Regions from separate parts of the Mesorhizobium sp. M0954 genome, predicted to be linked through region 2. Evidence: predicted binding sites of a transcription regulator. Region 2 holds the regulator's gene; each other region holds the start of a gene.
The links. Region 2 encodes LexA, which represses DNA repair genes until DNA is damaged. Its sites were predicted from a motif close to TGTTCNNNNTGTGTTCNG; they were not measured.

Region 1 (4,181 bases), on a different contig from region 2:
GCGCCGGCATATCGTTCTACGAAGGCGTGATGCACATCATGGCGCCGGAGCCGATCGCCAACGCCAAGGTGAACTACGCTGTCCTTGGCCTTTCCTTCCTCTTCGAAGGCACCTCTTGGCTGGTGGCGCTGAAGGAATTCCGCCACCAAAAAGGCAGCCACGGCTGGCTTGAGGCGGTGCAGCTCAGCAAGGATCCGAGTGTCTACACCGTACTCTTCGAGGACAGCGCGGCACTTCTCGGCCTCGTTGTCGCCTTCGCCGGCATATTGGCGGCGGAATTGCTGGACATGCCGAAGCTCGACGGCGCCGCGTCGATCGGCATCGCGCTCATCCTGGGCGCGACCGCGATCTTCCTGGCACGCGAAAGCAAGAGCCTGCTGCTCGGCGAGCCGGCCTCGCCCGAGGTGCAAACAGAGGTGCTGGCCGTCATCCAGCAGGACCCGGCGGTGCAACGGGCAAATGGCGTGCTGACGCTGCATATGGGTCCGCAGGAGATCGTCGCCGCTTTGAGCATCGAGTTCGAGGATCATTTGTCGGCGCCGGAGATAGAGACCTGTGTCGAGCGCCTCGAGACGCGGCTGAAGGCGGAGATGCCGGAGGTGACGCGGCTCTTCGTCAAGCCGCAGACCACCGGCACCTGGGAACGCCGGAGCAAGGCCCTGGCGGCGTCCGGAGGGGAACCGGCCTGAGGAAAATGGCTGCGCCATCGGGCAGTCCCGGTTATGATTGCAGGCAAAAGCTCCAGGAGGAACGAAGATGAAAATCGACGGCGCGTGTCATTGTGGCGCTATCACTTACGAGGCCGAAGTCGATCCGGAAAAGACCACCATTTGTCACTGCATCGATTGTCAGAAGCTAACCGGAACGGCCTTTCGCGTCACCGTGCCGGCGTCCGAGGACAATTACAGGATCACCAATGGCGCGCCGAAGATCTACATCAAGACCGGTTCGAGCGGCGCCAAGCGTGCCCAGGCATTTTGCGGTGAGTGCGGCTCGCATCTCTACGCCACGTCGGCGGGCGAGGGACCGAAGGTTTACGGTATCAGGGTCGGCACGGCACGGCAGCGCGAGCAACTGGTGCCAAGAAAGCAGATCTGGCACCGCTCGGCGCTGCATTGGCTGCCGGAATTCGAAGGCACAACCATCATCGAGGAGCAGTAGCGCCAGACCGGGGCGAAGCCTCCGGTTCCGGCGCAGCTCTCAATCGTCGCCTTCGACGACCCTTAGCCTCAACTGCCCGGTTTTCGAATCGGCGACGCGCGGGCTGCTTTCCGCTTTTGCTCCGCTGCCATTCGAACCAGCGGTGTCCTCCGCCGGCTGCACGCCAAACTCCAGCGCCTCGATCTTTTGTCCGCGCCTGGTCACCTTCGATGTCGAGACCAGGATGTCCTCGATGTCCTTGGCCGATTGGCCGAAATGCGTCTGCAATTTGCGCACCCGCTCGTCTAGCCGGGAGACGTCTTCCATCAGCCGGATAACCTCGCCCTGGATCAGGTGTGCCTGTTCGCGCATGCGCGCATCCTTGAGGATCGCCTGGATGACCTGGATCGACAGCATCAAAAGCGATGGCGAGACGATGACGATCCGTGAGCGATGCGCCTTCTGGACAACGGCCTCGAAATTCTCGTGGATTTCGGCGAACACCGATTCCGAAGGCACGAACATGAAGGCGGTGTCCTGCGTCTCGCCCTGGATCAGGTATTTTTCGGAAATATCGCGGACATGCACCTCGATGTCGCGGCGGAAAGCCTGTGCGGCGGTCTTCTGCAGTTCGGCGCCTTCGGCGGCCCGGATGGCATTCCAGGCCTCGAGCGGAAACTTTGCATCGATGGCAAGCGACGGTGCGCCGTTCGGCATCTTCACCAGGCAGTCGGGCCGGCTGCCATTCGACAAGGTCGCCTGGAATTCATAGGCGCCGTGCGGCAATCCGTCGGCGACGATGGCTTCCATACGCGACTGGCCGAAGGCGCCGCGCGTCTGCTTGTTGGAAAGGATCGCCTGCAATTGCACGACCTGGCCGGCCAGCGACTGGATGTTGCCTTGCGCGATATCGATGACCGCCAGCCGTTCCTGCAGCTTGGCGAGGCTCTCATGCGTCGATCTCGTCTGCTCGGTCATGGTCTGGCCCAGGCGGCCGGTCATGGCATCGAGGCGCTGGCCGATCGACTGGGTGAGTTCGGCCTGGCGCGCCCCGAACACTTCGGCGATGGCGCCCATGCGGCCCTGCATTTCCGCTTGGGATTGCAGAATGCCGGCCATCCGCGCCTCGGCGTCGCGGGCGTGGTCGGCGGCTTCGGCAGCCGCCACTGCACGCGCCTTGGCCGATCGCCAGAGCGCAACGATGAGCGCCACGAACAGGCCGAGGAACAGCATTGCGCCGAAACCCAGGGCATGGCCGAGCGTGATCGTGGTGGCGCCGAGGCGGGCGACAGGTTCGGACAGGATGGTGGCCAGATCGTTCATGTCGACAGCATAGATGATTCGGTCTGCCGGCGCAGATCAAAACGTGAACGACCCGAAGGCGCCCCGGTTGACGCTTTTCCTGCGAGGTCTTAGGTGAGACACCATGTCGATCAAGCCGCTTATCATCCTCCCCGATCCCGTCCTGCGCCAGGTTTCAAAACCGGTCGAGCGTGTCGACGGCGATCTGCGCAAACTGGCCGGCGACATGCTGGACACCATGTATGACGCACCCGGCATCGGCCTCGCAGCGATCCAGGTCGGCGAACCCTTGCGCATGCTGGTGATCGACCTCGCCAAGGAGGACGAGACGCCGGCGCCGCACGTCTTCATCAATCCCGAAATCCTTGAAAGCTCCGACCAGCGTTCGGTCTATGAGGAAGGCTGCCTGTCGATCCCCGATTACTATGCGGAAGTCGAGCGCCCCGCCGCGGTGCGGGTGAAATATCTCGATCGCGATGGCAAGCTGCAGGAGATCGAGGCCGAGGGGCTGATGGCGACCTGCCTGCAGCATGAAATCGACCACCTCAACGGCGTGCTGTTCATCGATTACATCTCCAAGCTGAAGCGCGACATGGTGGTCAAGAAATTCAAGAAGCTCGCCAGGGACAAGGCGCCGGGCAAGATGGTGGGGTAGGCGTCGACGAATGCCCCTGCGTGTCATCTTCATGGGTACGCCCGAATTCTCCGTGCCGACGCTGCGGGCGATTGCCGGGGCCGGGCACGAGTTGGCAGCCGTCTACACGCAGCCGCCGCGCGCCGGCGGCCGGCGCGGGCTCGAACTGACGCCGTCGCCGGTGCAGCGCGAGGCGGAGCGGCTTGGCATCGAGGTGCGGTCGCCGGTGTCGCTGAAGGGCGAGGCGGAGCAGGAGGCGTTCCGCGCGTTGCGTGCCGACGTCGCCGTGGTGGTCGCCTACGGGCTGCTTCTGCCCAAACCCGTTCTCGAGGCGCCGCGGCTCGGTTGCCTCAACGGCCATGCATCGCTGCTGCCGCGCTGGCGCGGCGCTGCCCCTATCCAGCGCGCCATCATGGCCGGCGATACCGAAACGGGCATGATGGTGATGCGGATGGAGGAAGGCCTCGACACCGGCCCTGTGGCAATGGTTGAAAAATGTCCCATTGGACCCGACATGACGGCCGGCGATCTGCACGATCGGCTGATGGTCTTGGGTGCTTCGCTCATAGTGCAAGCGCTCGAACGGCTGGAGCGGAATACGCTGACATTTACCACACAGGCGGAGGTGGGGGTGACCTACGCCAAGAAAATCGATAAATTGGAGACTCGCATAGACTGGCTGCGACCTGCCGGCGACGTGCACAACCAGATTCGCGGCCTGTCGCCCTTTCCCGGTGCATGGTGCGAGGCCGAAATCGGCGGCCGCGTGGAACGGCTGAAACTGCTTCGCTCGACGCTCTCGCAAGGCGCCGGCGAACCGGGAGGAATTCTCGATGACCGGCTGACGGTCGCCTGCGGGTCAGGCGCGATCAGGCCGGTCGAAGTTCAACGTGCGGGCGCAAGGCCCATTGCCGCGCAGGAGTTTCTGCGCGGGGCCAAGCTCGAAAAAGGAATGAAATTGTCATGAGCATGATGTCCATACGCGCGGCGACGCCGCGGGACCGCGAGGCGATCCGCCTTGTCGAAGAACACGCATTCGGCCAGCAGGCGGAGGCCGGACTGGTCGACGCGCTGGTCACCGGCGGTGATGCCGTCGTCGAACTGG
Region 2 (4,181 bases):
GCGCCCTGCCCTCGGTCGAAAGCACGTCGCGGAAAATCCGCGCGGGCTCGATCCAGGCCGCCGGCCAGCGATCGCTGCCGGCTATGTTGGCGCCGTTGGCATAGGCGTTGTCCCAATCTGCAATGTGACGTTCGAACACCCTGCGCCCTCCCTGGCATATGGCCTTGCAGCGTAGCCGTAAGCATCGCGCGGCGCGTCGTCGCCAGCCTCACGATTCCAGCTCTCGCATCAATCTCAAGTGACAGCTGCTTTGATGGCGAAGCGCGCATCCTTCCACGCACTGGTGTGCAGGATGTCCTCAAGCACTTTGACGGCCTGCCAGACATCGGCATAGCCAACATAGAGCGGGGTGAAGCCGAAGCGCATGGTCGATGGCGCGCCAAAATCGCCGATCACGCCACGTTCGATCAGCGCGCGCATGACCTGGTAGCCATGCTCATGCATGAATGAAATCTGGCTGCCGCGTTTTTCCCCATCGCGCGTGCTTTCGAGCGTGAGCCCGTAAGTGCCGCACTTTGCCTCGACAAGCTCGATGAACAGATCCGCCAGCGCGATGCTCTTCTTGCGCACCGCCGTCATGTCGACATCGTTCCAGATGTCGAGCGCGCCCTTCAGCGTGCGCATCGACAGGACCGGCTGCGTGCCGCACAGAAACCGGCGGATGCCGGTGCCGGCCGCATAGCCTGGCTCGAAGGCGAAGGGCCGTGCATGGCCCCACCAGCCGGTGAGCGGCTGCTGGATGTCGGAAAGATGCCGCTCAGCCGCATAGATGAAGGCAGGCGCGCCGGGGCCGCCATTCAGATATTTGTAGGTGCAGCCAACGGCAAAATCGGCGTTTGCCTTGTCGAGCTCGACTGGCATCGCGCCGGCGGTGTGGCAGAGATCCCAGACGATCATCGCCCCGGCTTCCTGAGCCCTGCGCGTCAGCGCCGGCATGTCGCGCAGTTCGCCCGACTTATAGTTGACGTGGTTGACCAGCACCACGGCGGTGCGTTCGTCGATCAGATCTTCGATGGTCGGCGCGTCGACCCCCGAGAGGCGCAGCAGCGTATCTTTTCGCGTCGAAACCACACCCTCGGCCATGTAGAGGTCCGTCGGAAAACTATCGCCCTCGGCGACGATGACCTGCCGCTCCGGTCGCATGGCCATGGCGGCGTGCAGCAGCTTGTAGATGTTGACCGATGTCGTGTCGCAGACCACTGTCTGGCCGGCCGCGGCACCGATCAGGCGCCCGAGCTGGTCGCCAAGTTCAAGCGGCATGTTGAACCAGCCGGCCGTGTTCCATGCGCGGATGAGATCATGCGACCATTCTTCGGTCGCGGCCTTGTGCAGTTCATCGAAAGCGGTACGTGAAGCAGCTCCTAGCGAATTGCCGTCGAGATAGATCACTCCTTGCGGCAACACAAAGCGGTCGCGCATCGCGCGCAGCGGATCCGCGGCATCCATCGCCTTTATGGCCACGAGATCGGGAATTCCTGTCATGATTTGTCTGCTCCCCCAAGATCCAACGCAACGCCGGACACGCATCGACTGTTCTTCCATTACCTGGTTGCGCGCAGCAAGGCTCCACCGGCGAGAAGCAGCCTGACCAGGCGGTGGAAACTGGGACTTAACCCGAGGTTGGCGTTTTGAGTTCGTTTCGTTCACGGTGCATCGACCAAACCGCACAGTCGATAAGGGTTCAATTCCGTGCCTTTTACCGACCGACGGCCGATGCCAGCGCCGCCTTCTAGGAGGCCAGAAGGGCGCAAACGAAAGCAGAATCAAGGCGATGAGGCTCGCGGCGGTGAAAATGCGGTACGCCGGTAGGGGACGTCGTTTGTTTCCCGAGCCTTAACGCATTCATTAAACTTTAAACAGTTGCGGAACACAACTGGAACAGATAGTGTTTGTTCTGGGTTTGTTTTTCTGATTCTGTTGGGGGTCGCTATGCTGACACGCAAACAACACGAACTGCTTATGTTCATCCACGAAAGGTTGAAGGAAAGCGGTATCCCGCCTTCATTCGACGAGATGAAGGAAGCGCTCGACCTGGCTTCCAAATCCGGAATCCACCGGCTGATTACGGCGCTGGAGGAGCGCGGCTTCATTCGCCGTTTGCCCAACCGGGCCCGTGCGCTGGAGGTGCTACGCCTGCCTGACTCGATCGCCCCCGGCCTCAATGCGGCACGCAAGTTCTCGCCGAGTGTCATCCAGGGCAGTCTTGGGCAAGGCGCCCCTCGGCAAGGCAAGCCGACATCGTCGCGCGTGCCCGCAGCCGGAAATGACGACGATGTCGTCGCCGCCGTTTCGATCCCGGTGATGGGCCGCATCGCTGCCGGTGTGCCGATCGACGCCATCCAGCACCAGACGCATTCGATTTCGGTGCCGCCGGATATGATCATGGGCGGCGAGCATTATGCGCTTGAGGTCAAAGGCGATTCGATGATCGAGGCCGGCATTTTCGACGGCGACACGGTGATCATCCGCAATGCCGATACGGCGAGCCCCGGTGAGATCGTGGTGGCACTGGTCGACGAGGAGGAAGCGACGCTGAAGCGGTTCCGCCGCAAGGGCGCCTCGATCGCCCTGGAAGCCGCCAATCCGGCCTACGAGACGCGCATCTTCGGACCAGACAGGGTCAAGGTGCAGGGCAAGCTCGTCGGACTGATCCGCCGCTACTGAGCTCCGCCCTTGGCGCCGGCTTTGGGGTTGTCGGCCCGGCGGTATGGCGGCAGGCCCCGTGCCGCGCGTGAAAATTTCCGCTGCACGTGCCAGGGCCGGTATGATTTTTCGACGGCGAAGCGGATCTCGGCGCGTGTTGCCGCTTGTGGATCGAAATAGACGGCGGCACTTCCCGCGCGCGCCAGTTGCCGTTTGGTGACGACGAGGACCAGCCGGTCGTAGTAGCAGGGGTTATGGGCGGTGGCGTCGTCGATGACGATCAAGCTGGCAAAGGCGCAGGCTGGCCGCGCAGTATCGCGGTCCTTGGCTTGCGCGATGATCGCGCCGGATGGATGCCTGGCAAGGCAGAGGCCGTCCGTGCAAATGAACGGCATGCCCGGCGGTAGGTCGGCCGGATCGGCAATGTCGAATTGCGGGTCGTTCTTTCCAGGTGTTTCCGGCGCGACGATAGCCTCTGATGTGAGCGCGCGTTTCCAGTTGTCGATGGTGAACTCATTCGGGCGTGCCCGGTTGACCGCGAGTTCACCGCTGCCGATCGGCAGCGCGACCAGCCGTGCGTCCTCCGAGACCAATACGTCGGGTATGCGTGTCTGCGTTGTCGTCAGCAAGCCGGCGAGCGCAAAAGGAAGTGCCGCCAGCCGCAACCACGTCGTCGCCATGCTGGCAATGACGAGGGCGATCGTCACCAGAAGGACGGATCTCAGCGAAATCAGCCCGACCGCATCGATCGGCGAGCGCTCCGAGATCCACCCGGACAGGGCGATCATCGCCGTCAGCCCCTTGCCCATGACATAGAGAAAAGGGCCATCCGCACCGAACGGCATCGCCAGCGCGCTGAGAACGGCGAAGGGCATGACGACCAGTGACACGATGGGCATGATGGCCAGATTGGCGAACAGGCTGAGCGGCGCCACGCGCTGGAAATGCCATATGGCGAAAAGCGCCGTGGCGCTCCCTGCAATGATCGAGGTCATCGCCAGACCGCACATGCCCAGCAGGACCTTTCGAGTGGCAAAGCGTAGCGGCGACTGCCGCGGCGGCGGCGTGGTGGCCCTGCCGGCGCGGTAATCGGACCAGCCTGCATAGGCGCCGACAAGGGCCGCCGTCGCGGCGAAGGACATCTGGAAACTCGGACCGACCACCTCGTGCGGCGACACCAGGATGACCGCGATGGCCGAGATCGCCAGGTTGCGCATGGTGAGCGCGGCCCGGTCGAACAGCACGGCGATAAGCATCACCGCCAGCATGATGAAGCTGCGTTCGGCCGCCACGACAATGCCGGAAAAGACGAGGTAGGCCGCAATCGAAAAAAGCGCGGCGGCCGCGGCATATTTCTTGACCGGCCGTCGCGATGAGAAATCGGGAAACAGCGCGAAGGCACCCCGCAGCAGCGCCATGATGGTGCCGGCGACCAACGCCATATGCAGCCCCGAGATGGAGATGATGTGGTAGATGCCGGTGCGCCGCATCGCTTCGTTGATCTCCTCGGGAATGCCGGCGCGCACGCCGACGATCAG
Region 3 (4,181 bases), on a different contig from region 2:
CGCCCGCCACACGGTAGCGGAGCGGCGGACTTCATCGCAGTCCGGCGATGGCAATAAACGCTGAGCGTGAAGCGGAAATGAATCTTTCGCGTTCAGGTACATCGTTCTGGCAAATTCGAGGAACGCCACGCCGGAAGCAGGAATCGTGTGCTGTCCCCAAGCTCCCTCGGAAGGCAAGTTGACCACCCGCCCACCGTTAGTCTAGGTCCGGCCGGTGCGTTCCAAACGTCATAGAAGCCGGTCGATGGCTTTACTGCCACGCGGGTTATTGGAGCCGGATCATCGATGCTGGTGTCGTGCGCCTACGCGCACGTCAAGTCGGTTTCATGCATGGGAACTTCAAGGCCAGCGACCTCATCATCGAGCAATGTTCAGCCAAGCCGTATGTTGTTCGCAATCGTTGCACATGGAAGGCTCCGATCGGGGTGACATCTCAACACTAGGGCAACCGGACAGACGGTGGAAAACGGCCCCAGCTTCAAAAGCTAGAACAATGCCATAAGCCTTGTGCCCTTCTTCGCGCCAGGCTTCGAGCTATTTGGCGAGCTATCCTGAGTTCGGCCAGCGTTGGTTGCCACCAGCCTCGCTGCCGTTCTGGTAATCCGGCAGCACGCGGAGCGGGCCATGTTCTAATCAATTCAGCCAACGTCGCCGGACGCCATCGGCCCCAGACGTGGTCGACGTTCGCCTCGATCAAATGCGGATAGAACGCTGCTATCTGCGAGGCGTCGACGAGTTCACCCGAAATCTCGGTGAAGACCACGATACCGTATTGCTCCGTTGCCACGGCACGGCCAAGCCGGGGTAAATCGTCTGGGGGCAGTGGATAGCGACGTCGCCTGCGTTCGGCATACCGCAATCTGGCGGCTTTATATTCCTCGGAGTCTTTGGACGCTTCTCGTCGCCGTTTCCTCTCCTCCGGTTCTGCGCGGCCTGCGGCCCTTTCGATGCTTGGCCAATGGCGCTTCAACTCCTCGTACGAGCGGAAAGGCACTCTCCAGGCCCGCAGTTCGTCGTCCCAGCTCGCCCATGGAACGGCTCGCAGTTCCTCAAGAACCGTCCGCGAATAAGGCGTGCGAATGCGCAGGTCGTCCGCGACTTCCAGATACCGGCTCGACAGGGGATCGAAGGCGAAGGCATCCCGTCCCTTGCTGTCATCATGTGCTGCTCGCAAATCCGCCTCTTGCGCAAGCCAGCGCTGGATCCGCCGCTCTGCAGTCTTTCCTGGCACGAACCAGGTTCTGCGCTCGTCACTCCACCTGGCGCGCGGGAATGTCTGTCGAAACCGCTCAACCGCCGCACGATCGTACGGAAAGCGCGCTTCGGCACCAGGAGCTGTCTGCGGTGCAGCAGGGGCGTCGGATTTTTCCATCAGATTGCGAAGCACAGCATGCGCGCAAACAACGCGGTGCAGCTCATTTGGGTCCAAGAACATCAGAAGGCATAGTTAGACCTGCAAGAGGAAGCCGACGAGGCGATCGGTGAAGGCGTCCCGCCTCACATATGCCGCTACGGTTGACCAGGATCCGCGCAACCTCCAACGTGAGAACTTCACGTTTGTGCTCCGATTGGCACCGGGTCCTGACAGCATCGTGCTTTCGGTTGTTCTGTGGTCCTCGACCGATAGCAGGACGGCGAGCCCGCGTCGCCGGAGGATAAGAACGACGCGGGCCGATCGGAGATATCCGATCTGGCAGCAAAGATATGAGGGAAAGAGTTTGCTGCGTGGGCAGAACTTTTCCTGCGCGCCGGTGTTCCATCGCGTGAGGAAAAAGGCCCGCCGCACAGGTTGATGCGGCGGGTCGATCAAACGCTGTTGCACCGAGCGGGGGCTCGGGGTCGGACATGCCCGGTGCGCGCGGACCACGCGAACTTTAGATGCACCAGCTGCGATGCGTCCACCAACCGACGGTTGGAGTTTCATTCCGAGAACGGTCTCACAGTGCGAAGCGGGCAAGTAGTTTATCGGGAACCCAGCCTTGGCACAGCACGTTGCTCAGTCGCTGACCTTCGCAAAGGATGCATACAATGGCGAAAGACATATCTCGCGAGGAAGAGCAACGCGGCACCGAAAAAGTTTTCTTCTGGGGCGCTGCAATGGCCCTTGTCCTGTTTGTGTCTTTGGTGACCATCGCCCTCGTCGGAAGGGCCTGATCTGTTTCGACAGCAGGATTGGATCGGCGGGTGCGAGGTCTCGGTGGGTTTTGGGGCGAATGCCGGGCTGTTGTACCCTATGAGCCGCTCCCATCCGCCGTTTGTCGTCTCGATCGCCGGTCGAGCCACAATGCACTGAATTCAGAAGATTCATTGCGGGTCACCTGCAGCAAAACTGTCCCAATCCAATCCGATCGGCTGTCCTTTGCTAGAGACGAAAAGCCACGGGCGGACGCTACAGGCCTAACTTTTCCCGGAGTGCACCAATGCGTTTGGAAGCTTCCGCCTTGCTAAGGCCGTCGGCATAGCCGTCAGGGTCGTCGGCCTGTTCGGCCAGAGTTTTCAGATATGAGGCTTGTGCGGGAGTCATTGGGTCATCTCCGCTGACCCAATCTTCCGGGTCTCTTGCCGATGCCTCGATTTTTGGGTTGTGCCGGTCGCCCATAGTCAATCTCCCTTGACTGATCAGCACAATGAGAAACGATCATGATTTGTTCCGCCACATTTGGTAGGCTTTCTCAGATCGTTTGCAGGGCTGCTCGTCACCGACCTGGTCAGTGTGTGGGATCGGTCGGAGTAACGTCGACGCTGGCCGGGACCCGGACAACAAGTCGACTGCGGCTGGATGGTGGTTCCCGCGCCGGACTGGCAGCCATATCCTGCTCTGGTCGCCAACGGCGCTGACAGAGCCTTCGGTCTCAACATATCAATTCTTTGCGGGAAGGGAGAGACTTGGCGTGCCTCACTCAACTGTCGCAACCAGCAGGGGTTGCCCTTCGCGGATCGAGACCCCCCGCCCAGCATTAGCGATGGCCTGCCGCTTTAGGTAGTTTGTCTCATCCCATCGGCGGACTTCCACATTGGCGCGGATTATGGAGATGCCTGCTCGCCGATCAGGCGGGCATATTCCGCCTCCGGCTGGCCATATGAGCTGTTTGCCAAGGTGATGAGACCAGTTCGATCACGGACGATGACCTCGCCACGATTTGACCTGATCAGACCGCGGCCTTCCAGCATTTGAAGTGCCACGGTGACGCCCGGCCGTCGTACACCCAACATGACCGACAGGAATTCATGGGTAATCGGCAGCCGGTCGCCTTCTATGCGGTCGTTGCACATGACCAGCTATCTTGCCAGCCGTTCTTCCAGTTTCAAACGCGCATTGGCGAGGGCGGTATAGCTTGCCTGGATCCACGCGTAGTGCACGTACCGCAGCAGAAAAAGCCGCAGCGTCGGGCTGTCGGAAAGCGCCTTTGTGAATGGCTCGGCGTCCATGCTGGCAACCTCGGCATCCGCTTGAATGTAGCAGTCGTGCGGCGATCGATCGCCGCCCATGATCAGCGCCGAGCCGGTCATGCCCTCGAAACCAATGACTATAACTTCGGCGTCGACCTCCGGCCGGAGTTTCGCCACCATCGAGCCGATCCCCGTCTCAAAGAAGTAGACGGCCTCGATAGCGGCGTTTGCGGTTTCGAGCTGCGTCCTCAATGGCAGAAAGCTGCTGTGAAGGTGAGGGCTGAGCAATTGATGGTGGCCGGAGACATGCGCCGCAGCAGTTCGTTTCTGTATACAGGCTCTGGGCTAGGAATTGGCTGCGGCGCCCGATCGCGGCCTTCTGAAAATGCGAGGCCAATTTTGGAAGTGTTGGGGCTGCTCATGGCTCCCTCCCGAATTGGGGCGGAAGCACGATGCTCGCTCACAGCCGGCGATGCCCTTAATGTTTATCACCGATCAAAGCAGAGTACGCCTTTCAAACCGGCGAGTCCCGAGAATTATCCGTCGGTCGATGCGGCATGTCCACCTCTCCAGGCCTCTGCGCCCCTGTCTCATAGCAGAGGAACAACCGCACTCGCATCCGTTCGGCACCGCCAGAACCCTCGGGCTGAATGTCTCTTCGGTGCCGCAAATGGAGATGTTGCATGGCTCGATCCGTAGAGCACGTTTTCAAAGACCATCTGAGGCTGCGTGCCGCCGGCGATCTCGAGCAGAATCTCAGGCGCAATTATGCCGACGTCGTCCTCTTGGCC

Region 1: the regulator LexA is predicted to act here: its motif matches at 2,496-2,513, upstream of NKH93_RS10520 (DNA recombination protein RmuC).
Region 3: the regulator LexA is predicted to act here: its motif matches at 2,636-2,653, upstream of NKH93_RS03725 (DUF3072 domain-containing protein).

The regions. Positions count from the first base shown of each region.
Region 1 is NZ_JAMYNR010000006.1:148,997-153,177, reverse strand. Features, by position in the region: gene NKH93_RS10530 (cation diffusion facilitator family transporter) at 1-689, shown strand, start outside; gene NKH93_RS10525 (GFA family protein) at 757-1,161, shown strand; gene NKH93_RS10520 (DNA recombination protein RmuC) at 1,201-2,463, opposite strand; gene def (peptide deformylase) at 2,567-3,097, shown strand; gene fmt (methionyl-tRNA formyltransferase) at 3,114-4,043, shown strand; gene NKH93_RS10505 (GNAT family N-acetyltransferase) at 4,040-4,181, shown strand, end outside.
Region 2 is NZ_JAMYNR010000012.1:185,766-189,946, reverse strand. Features, by position in the region: gene NKH93_RS18635 (hormone-sensitive lipase) at 1-139, opposite strand, end outside; gene kynU (kynureninase) at 235-1,482, opposite strand; gene lexA (transcriptional repressor LexA) at 1,930-2,664, shown strand; gene NKH93_RS18620 (ComEC/Rec2 family competence protein) at 2,658-4,181, opposite strand, start outside.
Region 3 is NZ_JAMYNR010000002.1:117,521-121,701, reverse strand. Features, by position in the region: gene NKH93_RS03735 (hypothetical protein) at 479-1,372, opposite strand; gene NKH93_RS03730 (hypothetical protein) at 2,029-2,154, shown strand; gene NKH93_RS03725 (DUF3072 domain-containing protein) at 2,390-2,599, opposite strand; gene NKH93_RS03720 (helix-turn-helix domain-containing protein) at 3,025-3,273, opposite strand; gene NKH93_RS03715 (cyclic nucleotide-binding domain-containing protein) at 3,280-3,642, opposite strand.